4 regions of the Citrobacter sp. Cm046 genome follow, and region 3 is predicted to be linked to each of the others. Evidence: predicted binding sites of a transcription regulator. Region 3 holds the regulator's gene; each other region holds the start of a gene.
What was found. The regulator PurR, encoded in region 3, represses purine synthesis genes. The targets are predictions, from matches to a motif close to CANGCAAACGTTTGCNTG.

Region 1 (3,144 bases), on a different contig from region 3:
TACTCTGTTGCGCCAGGCTAACGACAGTCGCCAGTAAGTAAAATGCCGGATGGCAACGCTTACGCGTCTTATCCGGCCTACAAAATCGTATGAATCGTAGGCCGGATTAGCGTAGCGCTATCCGGCATTGTCACACTTTAGCTCGGATTGACTGGCACTACATTCTCACTTGGATAACAGCCAAGTACTTTCATCGAACGGGTAATTTCCCCCAGCTCCTTCAATGCTTTTTGCATCTCTGGTGATTCCAGATTGGCCTGTATATCGAGATAAAACATCTCTTCCCACGGATTGCCGTGAATCGGGCGTGATTCCAGTTTAGTCATTATCAGATTATGGTTACGCAGCACCAGGAGCGCTTCAACCAGCGCACCAGCCTGCTGACCCGTCGCCATTAGCAGCGTGGTTTTCGCCGGAACCTGGTCGGAAACATTTATTGCCTTGCGTGCCAGCACGACAAAACGGGTAATATTTTGCGACTGATTGGCTTCAATATGTGCGAGGACCTGCAGACCATGCAGTACGCCACCGGCCTCGCTTCCAAGAGCCGCTACGTGTGGTGAGTTGGCCTGCGCGACCTTTTCCATTGCTGCAGAGGTGCTTTCTGTATACTCGATCTTCCAGTGTGGATATCGGTTGAGAAACTTGCTGCACTGCTGGAACGGTTGCGGGTGGCTGTACACGGTTTCAATGCTATTTAGATCCGCAGTACCGGAAACCAGCACACAGTGGTCGATAGTTATCGTCATCTCCCCCACGATAGAAAGGCTGGTATGTTGCAGGAGGTCGTAGACATCGTTGATCGCACCGGAACTGGTGTTTTCAATCGGTACCACAGCGTAGTCGGCTTGCCCGGTTTCTACCTGGTTGAAAATATCGGAAAATTTTGCGCAGCCGCTCTCAATAAACTGCTCAAAGTGGCGTGCAGCATACTGACGTGCTGCAAGGTGAGAATAAGAGCCTTTTGGCCCCAGAAAAGCGACCCGTGCTGAGTGTGGGTTGATCTTGTTCAGATGCTGCTGAAGGAGCGCCTGTTGGGTGAGTACGGAGTCTTCGATGATGAGCTGGAATAGTCGGGTGATGTAGTGTGCGTCGAGGTGATGTGTTTTACCAAGCTGAATCAACCGGTCTAACAGATCACGTTCGCGGTCAATATCGCGTACCGGACGATGAGAAAGCAGCTTAGCTTTGCCGACTTCTACGGCCAGTCCACGTCGCTCAGCCAGCAAAGCCAGTAATTTTTCATCCAGCGTGCTTATCTTCTCTCGCAGCGCCAGTAACGGGTTTTCCGATGTCATAGTGTTGCCTTTCTTGTTATCAATAAAAAAGGCCCCCCGTTGTGGGAGGCCTTATTGTTCGTCTTCGCATTCTTTATCACACGACGAAACGCCTCCCATTCAGGGGAAGGTAAAAAAGAATGCGAAGAAGAACGGGACAAGTTTCATGTAATTTTCCTTTGGCTACGACAGTAAAGTACCTGTACTGTTTTCACCCTGTCAACAAAAAACGCGCCCGAAGGCGCGTTGGCGATACACTCAATGTAAGGGACTACTCTTCTTCTGCTTCGACGAAGTTGGCGTCTTTTACTGAAGTTGTTGCACGACGGGCTTCGCCTTTGTGCTGCACTTTATTGAGCTGCCGTTCCAGCTTGTTGATCAAATCGTTAATTGCGGTGTACATATCTTCGTGTTTTGCGCTGGCGACCAGATGTCCGTTCGGTGTATTGATGGTGGCATCAGCAATGAAACCCTGTGGCTCCTTGGACAGGACGATATGTGGATTAATCAGATGAGTTTGCCATTTATCTAATTTGGCGAGACGGTCTGCGACATGCTGGCGAATTGCCGGAGTAATTTCCATTTGTTTACTGGTAATGTTCATTGTCATAAATTTTACCTCTTGTCTTTCCCGTCTTGGTGATTCCAGCATACCGTTCCTAATGTCAAAATGTGTGATTTAAATCACATTTTTTTGTCGCTTTTTGTCAAGAAAACCTTTTTGTGAGGCACCGCAGGAACAGGTGATTTATTACTTGAGGAATACCTGAAAGCAGGCCATATTTGACTGGATGCGTTGCAGCTAAACCGCTTCAGTTACAGCGTCAACGGATAAAAAAACGGCAGCCCAAAGGCTGCCGTTTTGCATTTACAGATAAATCAGGTGTTGCTGCTGTTGGCGGCAATAATTTTCGCCACTTTTTCGGCCTGTGCATTCATCTGCATCTGGCGATAGGCGTTTTCCATCAACGGTAGAGCATCACGTGTTGCCTGTGTATCCGGGAAATCGCGCAGCATTCCTTCCACTCGGTTCACAACTGCAACCCATGCGCCACGTGCAGTGTAGTATTCAGCAACGGAGTACTCATACTTCGCCAGGCGATCTTTCAGGAAGACCAGTCGTTTGGTGGCATCCGTCGTGTACTGGCTATTCGGATAACCGCGTACCAGTTTGGAAAAGTCATTAAACGCAGCTCGGGCATGCTGAGGATCGCGATCGCTGCGATCGACACCAAAGAATCCTTGCAGTGCGCTATCATCCAACGCCATATTGGTCAGGCCACGCATGTACATGACGTAATCAATGTTAGGATGTGTCGGGTTCAGGCGGATAAAACGATCGATAGCAGCCTGAGCAAGTGGCAGATCGGCGTTTTTGTAGTAGGCGTAGATGAGATCTAATTGCACCTGCTGAGAATACGGTCCAAATGGATAACGGTTATCCAACGCTTCCAATTGCGTTATTGCCTGTTTCCAGTTACCGTCCTGCAGCTTTTGCTGAGCAGTCGCGTAGATTTCATTTGGCGGATTATCGGGCACCTCTTCCTTTGAACCAGAGCAACCCGCCAAAAACAGGCTCAACGTGGCTGCTGCCACCAGATATTTCATGCGCGTCATGACGTTTTGACTTTCCTCAAAATGTTTTACGGGAGATTCTCTGTTCCTGCTCCCGGTTAAGACCAGCTACAATAGCACACTATATTAAACGGCAAAGCCGTAAAACCCAACGTTAAACGAAGAAGCAGTTTATGGCACAACGAGTAGAACTCACCGCAACAGTCTCCGAAAATCAGCTCGGTCAACGCTTAGATCAGGCTTTGGCCGAATTGTTCCCTGATTATTCGCGTTCACGCATAAAAGAATGGAT
Region 2 (3,144 bases), on a different contig from region 3:
TGGCAGATCAACAAAAACCATATCGCCCAACAGCTCCTGAGCGTGTTCGGTGATACCAACGGTGTAAGAGCCATCAGCTTCTTTGCGCAGCCATTCGTGTTCTTTACTGTATTTCAGTTCTGCTGGTACGTTGCTCATCAATCAATCTCCAAAAAGGATGAATCACGCGACGGCTTTGCCGTTACGCACAAAAATAGGTTTAGTCACTTTTACCGGCATTTCACGGTTGCGGATCTGCACTATCGCTGTCTCGCCGATACCTGCTGGAACGCGCGCCAGCGCGATGCTGTAGCCCAGAGTTGGAGAGAATGTACCGCTGGTGATAACTCCTTCCTGCAGGTTGCCCTGAGCATCAGTGAAACGCACTGGCAGTTCATTACGCAGTACACCTTTCTCCGTCATCACCAGGCCAACCAACTGTTCATGGCCTTTTTCACGTTGCATTTCCAGCGCTTCGCGGCCAATAAAGTCACGGTCAGCAGGCTCCCACGCAATAGTCCAGCCCATGTTGGCCGCCAGCGGAGAAACACTCTCATCCATTTCCTGGCTGTACAGGTTCATACCCGCTTCCAGGCGCAGCGTATCACGTGCCCCCAGCCCGCAAGGCTTAACACCGGCTTCCACCAGCGCGCGCCAGAAATCCGCCGCTTTTTCATTCGGCATGGCAATTTCATATCCCGCTTCGCCGGTATAACCAGTGGTCGCGATAAACAAGTCACCAGTCTGCACACCGAAGAAAGGCTTCATGCCCTCTACCGCATGACGTTGTTCTTCATTAAACAGCGTGGCTACTTTTGCCTGCGCATTTGGCCCTTGCACCGCAATCATCGACAGGTCGTCACGAACGGTAATGTCGATGGCATAAGGTTCAGCGTGTTGGGTAATCCAGGAGAGGTCTTTTTCGCGGGTGGCGGAGTTTACAACGAGGCGGAAGAAGTCTTCAGTGAAGTAGTAGACGATCAGGTCATCTATCACGCCACCCGAAGCGTTAAGCATACCGGAATAAAGGGCTTTGCCGGTTTTCGTCAATTTCGCGACGTCGTTTGCCAGTAGATAGCGCAAGAACTCCCGGGTGCGGCTTCCGCGCAGATCGACGATGGTCATATGCGAAACATCAAACATACCAGCATCGGTGCGGACAGCATGGTGCTCATCGAGCTGAGAACCATAATGCAGGGGCATCATCCAGCCATGGAAATCAACCATGCGCGCGCCACATAGCGTGTGTTGTTCGTACAAAGGAGTCTGTTGAGCCATCTTTTCCTCGTTGAATAAGCGGGGCTACCAACTCTTTCGTGGTGAAATCTTCGCCACGAAACCCAGCACCGCAGCCGCTCCGGGGGCTGCGACGCAAACGTTCTCTTTGCCTTGAACTTACCACCGAAATAGACGCTAAACCATAAGTCAAAATTAACCATCACATTAGCTTATGACTAAAAATGACAGGATCTGCATCAGAATAAAAAACCACATAAAGGCCATTAAATCAGCGCAATTGATATGAACATGTTGAAATAATCAGCATCAATCCATATTAAATATGGAAAAAATGTTAAAAATGGCGTTATGAGAAAATAGTAATATTAAAAAAACTAATGCGAAAAAAGGTGTGGAATTAGATTATTTCAAATGAGATAAGTGTCCCGGCGCGCAGGCCGGGAGAGGAAAGTGTGACGGGTCTCAAACTCTTAAAATTGTCCTTTCGGACGTTAACGTAGCCACTCAGGAAGGTCGTTTAATCCCATTGCCTGACGGAGGAGTTGTGGTTTTATGCCAGGGAGGGTATCCGCCAGTTTCAGACCAATATCACGCAGCAGTTTCTTCGCCGGGTTTTCTCCGGCAAACAGTTCGCGGAAACCTTGCATACCAGCAAGCATCAGCGCCGCGCTGTGCTTACGGCTACGCTCATAACGACGCAGGTAGAGATGCTGGCCAATGTCTTTCCCCTGGCGTTGCAGGCGCTTAAGCTCATCAATCAGCTCTGCGGCATCCATAAAGCCAAGATTAACCCCCTGACCCGCCAGCGGATGGATGGTATGCGCCGCATCGCCAACCAGTGCCAGACGATGGGCGGCAAACTGGCGAGCATAGCGCCCCGTCAACGGGAACGTCTGACGTTCGCTTTCGAGTTGGCATAACCCCAGACGATTATCAAAGGCAATGTTCAGCGCCTGGTTAAACTCTTCAACGCTTGCCTGCTGCATACGCTCAGCTTCCTGCGGCGAGAGTGACCAGACAATAGAGCACAGATGCGGGTCACTGAGCGGTAAAAATGCCAGAATTCCCTCACCATGGAATGCCTGGCGAGCAACAGCACCATGTGCTTCCTGCGTACGAATAGTCGCGACCAGCGCATGATGCCGGTAATCCCAGAAGGTCAGCGGGATATCTGCTTTATTACGCAGCCAGGAGTGAGCGCCGTCTGCACCAATCACCAGGCGTGCGGTCAGCATCGATCCGTCCTTCAGGGTCAGAAAAGCATCGTTCTCACCCCATGCCACCTGCTGCAGTTCTGCCGGGGCCATAAGCGTAATATCCGCCGACTGCTGTGCCTTTTGCCACAATGAGTAATGGACCACCGCATTTTCTACGATGTGTCCCAAATGGCTGTACCCCATGCTTTGGTCATCAAATTCGATGCGCCCAAAACTGTCTCGATCCCACACTTCCATACCGTGATAACAACAGGCACGGCGGGCGACGATGTCTGACCATACGCCAAGACGGGTAAGCAGTTTTTCGCTGGCAGCATTAATTGCCGACACACGAAGCTGAGGAGGAGCATCCGTCGCCAGAGGGTGTGGAACATGTTGTTCTAACACTGCAACGCGTAACCCGCTGCCCTGCAAACCGCAGGCAACCGCCAGTCCTACCATGCCGCCACCAACAATTGCTACATCAACACTTTGCACTGTTTGCTCCTGAAAACGGGACGATCAAATACCGTAGGCCAGATAAGGCCTACTGGTCTACAGGCCATCATTAACGCGCAACCCACCCCAGGGTCCGCTCTGCCAGCGCATCTCGCGCGGGGGTAAATAATTCCATCGCCATTAATCCGGCATTACGCCCAACGATCAACGGAGCCCAGCGATTGGCAAACAGATACACCAGGCTATTCGTCACGCCAATCGTCGCTTCACG
Region 3 (3,144 bases):
AACCCTTTTCCAGGTTGCATCATCATTTCTCTTTTTAAGCAGTAAAACAGTGTCGCAGAGTGTAGTGAGTGAAATTCTCGCTGTGAAACGCTAATATTTGTTTACTGATTTCAAAATTTTTGTAGGCAGACTATGTGGTCGGAATATTCACTTGAAGTCGTTGATGCGGTTGCGCGTAACGGCAGCTTTAGTTCGGCTGCGCAGGAGTTGCACCGTGTACCTTCGGCGGTAAGCTACACCGTTCGTCAACTGGAGGAGTGGCTTGCAGTTCCGCTTTTCGAGCGACGTCATCGGGATGTGGAACTAACACCCGCAGGGGCGTGGTTTTTAAAAGAAGGTCGGTCTGTTATCAAAAAAATGCAGATCACTCGCCAGCAATGTCAGCAAATCGCCAACGGCTGGCGAGGGCAGCTCGCGATTGCAGTCGATAATATTGTGCGACCGGAACGCACCCGGCAGATGATTGTGGATTTCTATCGTCACTTCGATGATGTGGAACTGCTGGTTTTTCAGGAAGTGTTTAACGGTGTCTGGGATGCGCTATCGGATGGTCGCGTCGAACTGGCGATCGGTGCAACGCAGGCGATTCCGGTGGGGGGACGTTACACGTTTCGTGATATGGGAATGCTGAGCTGGAGTTGCGTGGTGGCGAGCCATCACCCGTTGGCTTCGATTCCCGGGCCATTAAGCGATGACACGTTGCGCAACTGGCCGTCGTTGGTTCGTGAAGATACTTCGCGCACGCTACCGAAACGAATCACATGGCTGCTGGATAACCAAAAACGTGTCGTGGTACCGGACTGGGAATCCTCTGCTACCTGTTTATCGGCTGGGCTATGTGTGGGCATGGTGCCAACACATTTTGCTAAACCGTGGATCGATAGCGGTAAGTGGGTTGCTTTGCAGCTGGAAAACCCTTTTCCTGATGCCGCATGTTGTCTGACCTGGCAGCAAAATGATACGTCGCCAGCACTGCTCTGGTTGCTGGACTACCTGGGAGATAGCGAAACGCTGAATAAAGAGTGGCTACGGGAGCCGGAACAGGCTCCCGTATAACAGGTTTAACGACGGTAATCGCGGAATGGGCCGTCGGCAACGGAGCGACGCTCCACCAGTCGAGGGTGGACCTCAATAGATTGCGACTCTTCGCGCTTGTTTACGATACGGTCTAACAGCATATTGAAGGCAGTCTCACCTAACGAATCTTTCGGCTGGTGAATCGTGGTCAACGCTGGCGTGAAGAAGCGGGCGTTGCGCACGTTGTCATAACCGATCAACGACACATCCTGCGGTACACGCAAACCCATCTCGTCAGCGGCGCAAAGAGCACCCATCGCCATGATATCGCCACCGCAGAAGACGGCAGTCGGACGATGCGACTGGGAGAGGATTTGCTGCATGGCGCGATATCCGGATTCTGGTTCAAAATCGCCCTGTACGATCCAGTTTTCAGGTACTTTAATCAGCGCTTCTTCCATCGCTTTCATAAATCCTGCCAGGCGTCCGGCGCCGGTGTTGCGCTCCATAGGGCCTGGGATCACGCCAATCTCGCGGTGGCCGCGTTCTACCAGATATCGACCCGCCATATAACCGCCTTCGAAAGCGTTATCAATGACCGTGTCGGTAAAGTCGGCTTTCGCTTCGCCCCAGTCCATGACGACCATCGGAATATGGCGATACTCTTCGAGCATGGAAAGCAGTGATTCCGGATACTCAGAACACATTACCAGTAAGCCATCGACGCGCTTTTGCGCCATCATTGAGAGATATGCCTGCTGCTTTTCGAGGCTATTCCATGCGTTACCCAGAATCAGCGTGTAGCCTTTCTGGAAACAATTTTTCTCAACGGCTTCGATAATTTCCGCGAAATAGGCGGCTTCGCTGCTGGTCGCCAACAAGCCGATCGACTTGGTGTGATTCACCTTCAGGCTGCGCGCAACTGCGCTGGGAGAGTAGTGCAACTCTTTAATGGCTGCCCAGACTGCATTACGCGTTTCTTCCGCGACAAAGCGCGTCTTGTTAATTACATGTGATACGGTTGTAGTGGAAACGTTTGCTCGCTTCGCTACATCTTTAATTGTTGCCATTACATCTCACTCCAGACCATATCCTAAGCTCCTGAGAATACTCCAGGTAAACGTTTGCCTTTACACACCCTTAACGCAACGTCAGAGTTGCGGCACGCCGGGAAAACGACACGGAACGTCAGGAAGGGGTCAATGGCCGGTACGCTAATCAAGTAAGCGTGGAATTTTGTCTGATCTTAACGAAAAGGGGAAGAGTTAAAAGCATTTATCAATATAAATCGTGAGAGATTTTTGCGTTCAAGTATGCAAAAATGCGCAATATCACTTTTTGTGTGGGAATAAAAAGGAGAAAACTTGATGAGCACCGATCTGAAATTTTCGTTAGTCACCACCATTATTGTTCTGGGCCTGATTGTAGCAAGTGGTTTGACCGCAGCACTGCATTGATTTACTCCGAGGGAGAGCAATCTCCCTCATCCCTTCAGCACGTTTTTCCCGTTCTATTATTTGCGAATTTGCAAAAGTCTTTTGCAAATTTGTTAACTTTATTATTTTTGCGATCAATGTCATGCTTTTGGCTCTTATTACGTGTCGTGCCACGGCTCGACGTTATGGAGTCGAAGTATGAAAATAAATTATCCGTTACTGGCACTGGCGATTGGTGCGTTCGGTATTGGCACGACCGAATTTTCTCCTATGGGATTATTACCCGTCATTGCCCGGGGTGTGGATGTCTCGATTCCTGCTGCCGGAATGTTAATCAGCGCATATGCGGTTGGCGTGATGGTGGGTGCTCCGTTGATGACATTGTTGCTTTCTCATCGTGCGCGCCGTAATGCGCTTATTTTTCTGATGGCGATATTTACACTGGGTAATGTGCTTTCGGCAATTGCACCGGATTACACCACTCTCATGCTTTCACGTATTTTGACCAGTCTTAATCACGGCGCTTTTTTTGGCCTTGGTTCTGTTGTGGCGGCGAGCGTGGTGCCAAAACACAAGCAGGCCAGCGCGGTTGCTACCATGTTTATGGGCCTAACGATCGCCAATATTGGCGGTGTCCCTGCGGCAACCTGGCTGGGCGAGACCATCGGCTGGCGAATGTCATTCTTGGCAA
Region 4 (3,144 bases), on a different contig from region 3:
TCTTCGGTGGCTTCACCGATCACTGCATATGGTGCGCGCTCACGCTTACACAGCTCGTCAAACAACGCTAACTGGTCAGCGGCAACCGCCAGCACGTAACGTTCCTGAGATTCGTTACACCAGATTTCCAGCGGGCTCATGCCCGGCTCATCGCTGAGGATATCACGCAGTTCAAACTTACCACCGCGCCCGCCGTCGCTGACCAGCTCAGGCATAGCATTAGACAGTCCGCCTGCCCCCACATCGTGGATAAACAGAATCGGGTTGGCATCGCCCATCTGCCAGCAACGGTCAATAACCTCCTGGCAACGACGTTCCATTTCCGGATTGTCACGTTGCACGGAAGCAAAATCGAGATCGGCGTCGGACTGGCCGGAAGCCATCGAAGAGGCCGCACCGCCGCCAAGACCGATGTTCATTGCCGGGCCTCCGAGGACGATCAGTTTCGCACCCACGACGATCTCACCTTTCTGTACGTGATCGGCGCGGATATTACCGATCCCACCGGCCAGCATGATTGGCTTGTGGTAACCGCGCAGCTCTTCGCCGTTGTGGCTGTTAACTTTTTCTTCGTAGGTACGGAAGTAACCGGTCAGCGCCGGACGACCAAATTCATTGTTAAACGCCGCGCCCCCCAGAGGACCATCGGTCATGATATCCAGCGCGGTAACAATACGTTCTGGTTTACCGAAATCTTCTTCCCACGGCTGTTCAAAGCCAGGAATTCGCAGGTTGGAGACGGAAAAACCAACCAGGCCCGCTTTCGGCTTTGCGCCGCGTCCGGTTGCGCCTTCATCACGAATTTCGCCACCGGAACCGGTCGCCGCGCCCGGCCATGGCGAGATCGCCGTCGGGTGGTTGTGAGTTTCTACTTTCATCAGGATATGTGCCGGCTCCTGATGGAAGTCATAGCGACCCGTTTGATGGTCGGCAAAGTAGCGGCCCACTTCAGAACCTTCCATCACCGCCGCGTTGTCTTTATAAGCAGACAGCACGTGATCCGGTGTGGTTTCGAAGGTGTTTTTAATCATCTTGAACAGCGACTTCGGCTGTTGTTTTCCGTCGATAACCCAGTCGGCGTTAAAAATTTTATGACGGCAGTGCTCAGAGTTGGCCTGCGCAAACATATACAATTCGATGTCGTTCGGATTGCGTCCCAGTTTGGTAAACGCATCCTGCAGATAATCAATTTCGTCGTCCGCCAGCGCCAGACCCAGGCGCAGGTTAGCGTCAATTAGCGCCTGGCGGCCTTGACCCAGCAGATCGACACTAGAAACCGGTGCCGGCTGGTGATGCACAAACAGTTTTTCTGCTTCGTCCAGCGAAGAGAATACCGTTTCCATCATGCGATCATGCAGTACGGCAGCAACGTCCTGCCACTCTTCAGCAGTCAGCGTAGAGGCTTCAACATAATAGGCGACGCCACGTTCCAGACGGCTAATCTGCTGCAGGCCGCAGTTGTGGGCAATATCAGTCGCTTTAGAAGACCAGGGGGAGATGGTGCCAGGGCGAGGCGTTACCAGCAGCAGTTTGCCCTCAGGGACATGGCTGCGAAGAACAGGACCATACTTCAACAGGCGTGCAAGTTGCGCATGCTCATCCTCGTTTAACGGGGCATTCAGGTCAGCAAAATGGACATACTCGGCGTAAATATTGTGGACCTGAAGATTGGCCGCCTGAAAACGCGCCAGCAGTTTGTTAATACGGAATGCAGACAGTGCAGGCGAACCACGCAGAATTTCCATCATAAGTCTCTCGTCTTCGAAGCGCCTGAGGCGCTTATAAGTGTGCGCAAGGGGGGAAACGGGCGTCATTATAAAGAATCTACCGCGGAGACGAAACCGTTTGCGTCGAAATAAAATCACGACTTTCTCTTATCATCAAATGCGGTCAGTTTTCTGAATAAGTTGCCAACTGGCGCAAGTTTAAGCAAAATGCCGCTCATTAATGACTACTTCACTTCTTAATCAATATCACAGCAGGCTAAGATTACGCACGATTCAGAGAATTAACTAATTGAAAAAATTAAAGATTAATTATCTGTTCATCGGCATATTGACGCTGCTGCTGGCAGCGGCCCTCTGGCCATCTATCCCCTGGTTCGGTAAAGCCGACAATCGTATCGCCGCGATTCAAGCTCGGGGAGAATTGCGCGTCAGTACAATCGACTCGCCTTTAACGCACTCCACCCTTAACGGGAAAACCTTTGGTCTGGATTATGAGCTGACCCAACAGTTCGCCAGCTATTTAGGGGTGAAGTTAAAAGTCACTGTACGTCAGAATATCAGCCAACTTTTTGACGACCTGGATAACGGCGATGCCGATCTGTTAGCCGCAGGCCTGGTCTATAACAGCGAACGCGTTAAAAACTACCAGCCGGGTCCGACTTACTATTCGGTTTCGCAGCAACTGGTGTATCGGGTCGGAAAATATCGCCCTCGCACCCTTGCCAGCGTGAATGAAAATCAGCTGACTATCGCCCCCGGACATGTCGTGGTGAATGATTTGCAGCAGCTGAAAGCGAAAAAATTTCCCGAACTGAGCTGGAAGATCGATGACAAAAAAGGAACGACAGAACTGCTTGATGATGTCATCTCCGGTAAGCTCGACTATACCATTGCCGATTCAGTCGCTATCAGCCTGTACCAACGCGTGCACCCGGAGCTTGCCGTGGCGCTGGATGTTTCAGACGAACAGCCAGTAACCTGGTTTAGTCCTCTGGATGACGACAACACACTCTCCGCTGCCCTGCTGGATTTCTTTAACACCATTAATGAAGACGGTTCACTGGCGCGACTGGAAGAAAAGTATCTCGGACATGGCGATGATTTCGATTATGTCGATACCCGCACTTTTTTACGCGCTGTAGATAGCGTACTGCCGGATCTCAAACCATTGTTTGAAAAATATGCACAAGAGATAGACTGGCGGCTGCTGGCGGCTATTTCCTATCAGGAATCCCATTGGGATGCGCAGGCTACTTCCCCGACCGGCGTACGTGGCCTGATGATGTTAACCAAAAATACCGCCCAAAGCCTGGGGCTGACCGACCGGACCGACGCTGAACAGAGCATCAGCGGTGGAGCGCGTTATCTACAGGACATGATGAGTAAAGTGCCGGATACCGTACCGGAAGGAGAGCGC

Region 1: raiA (ribosome-associated translation inhibitor RaiA) is a predicted target of PurR. The motif match lies at 1,986-2,003, and genes of this name have one in related genera.
Region 2: gcvT (glycine cleavage system aminomethyltransferase GcvT) is a predicted target of PurR. The motif match lies at 1,348-1,365, and genes of this name have one in related genera.
Region 4: purL (phosphoribosylformylglycinamidine synthase) is a predicted target of PurR. The motif match lies at 1,835-1,852, and genes of this name have one in related genera.

What each region holds. Positions count from the first base shown of each region.
Region 1 is NZ_JAOWGP010000041.1:178,804-181,947, forward strand. It holds gene tyrA (bifunctional chorismate mutase/prephenate dehydrogenase) at 1-37, shown strand, start outside; gene pheA (bifunctional chorismate mutase/prephenate dehydratase) at 138-1,298, opposite strand; Phe leader region at 1,321-1,446, opposite strand; gene pheL (pheA operon leader peptide PheL) at 1,398-1,445, opposite strand; gene raiA (ribosome-associated translation inhibitor RaiA) at 1,549-1,887, opposite strand; gene bamD (outer membrane protein assembly factor BamD) at 2,157-2,894, opposite strand; gene rluD (23S rRNA pseudouridine(1911/1915/1917) synthase RluD) at 3,026-3,144, shown strand, end outside.
Region 2 is NZ_JAOWGP010000040.1:81,107-84,250, forward strand. It holds gene gcvH (glycine cleavage system protein GcvH) at 1-138, opposite strand, end outside; gene gcvT (glycine cleavage system aminomethyltransferase GcvT) at 163-1,257, opposite strand; gene ubiI (FAD-dependent 2-octaprenylphenol hydroxylase) at 1,710-2,912, opposite strand; gene ubiH (2-octaprenyl-6-methoxyphenyl hydroxylase) at 2,983-3,144, opposite strand, start outside.
Region 3 is NZ_JAOWGP010000037.1:10,108-13,251, reverse strand. It holds gene punC (purine nucleoside transporter PunC) at 1-20, opposite strand, end outside; gene punR (DNA-binding transcriptional activator PunR) at 133-1,056, shown strand; gene purR (HTH-type transcriptional repressor PurR) at 1,062-2,087, opposite strand; gene cydH (cytochrome bd-I accessory subunit CydH) at 2,385-2,474, shown strand; gene OGX98_RS08790 (MFS transporter) at 2,652-3,144, shown strand, end outside.
Region 4 is NZ_JAOWGP010000035.1:30,568-33,711, reverse strand. It holds gene purL (phosphoribosylformylglycinamidine synthase) at 1-1,748, opposite strand, end outside; gene mltF (membrane-bound lytic murein transglycosylase MltF) at 2,017-3,144, shown strand, end outside.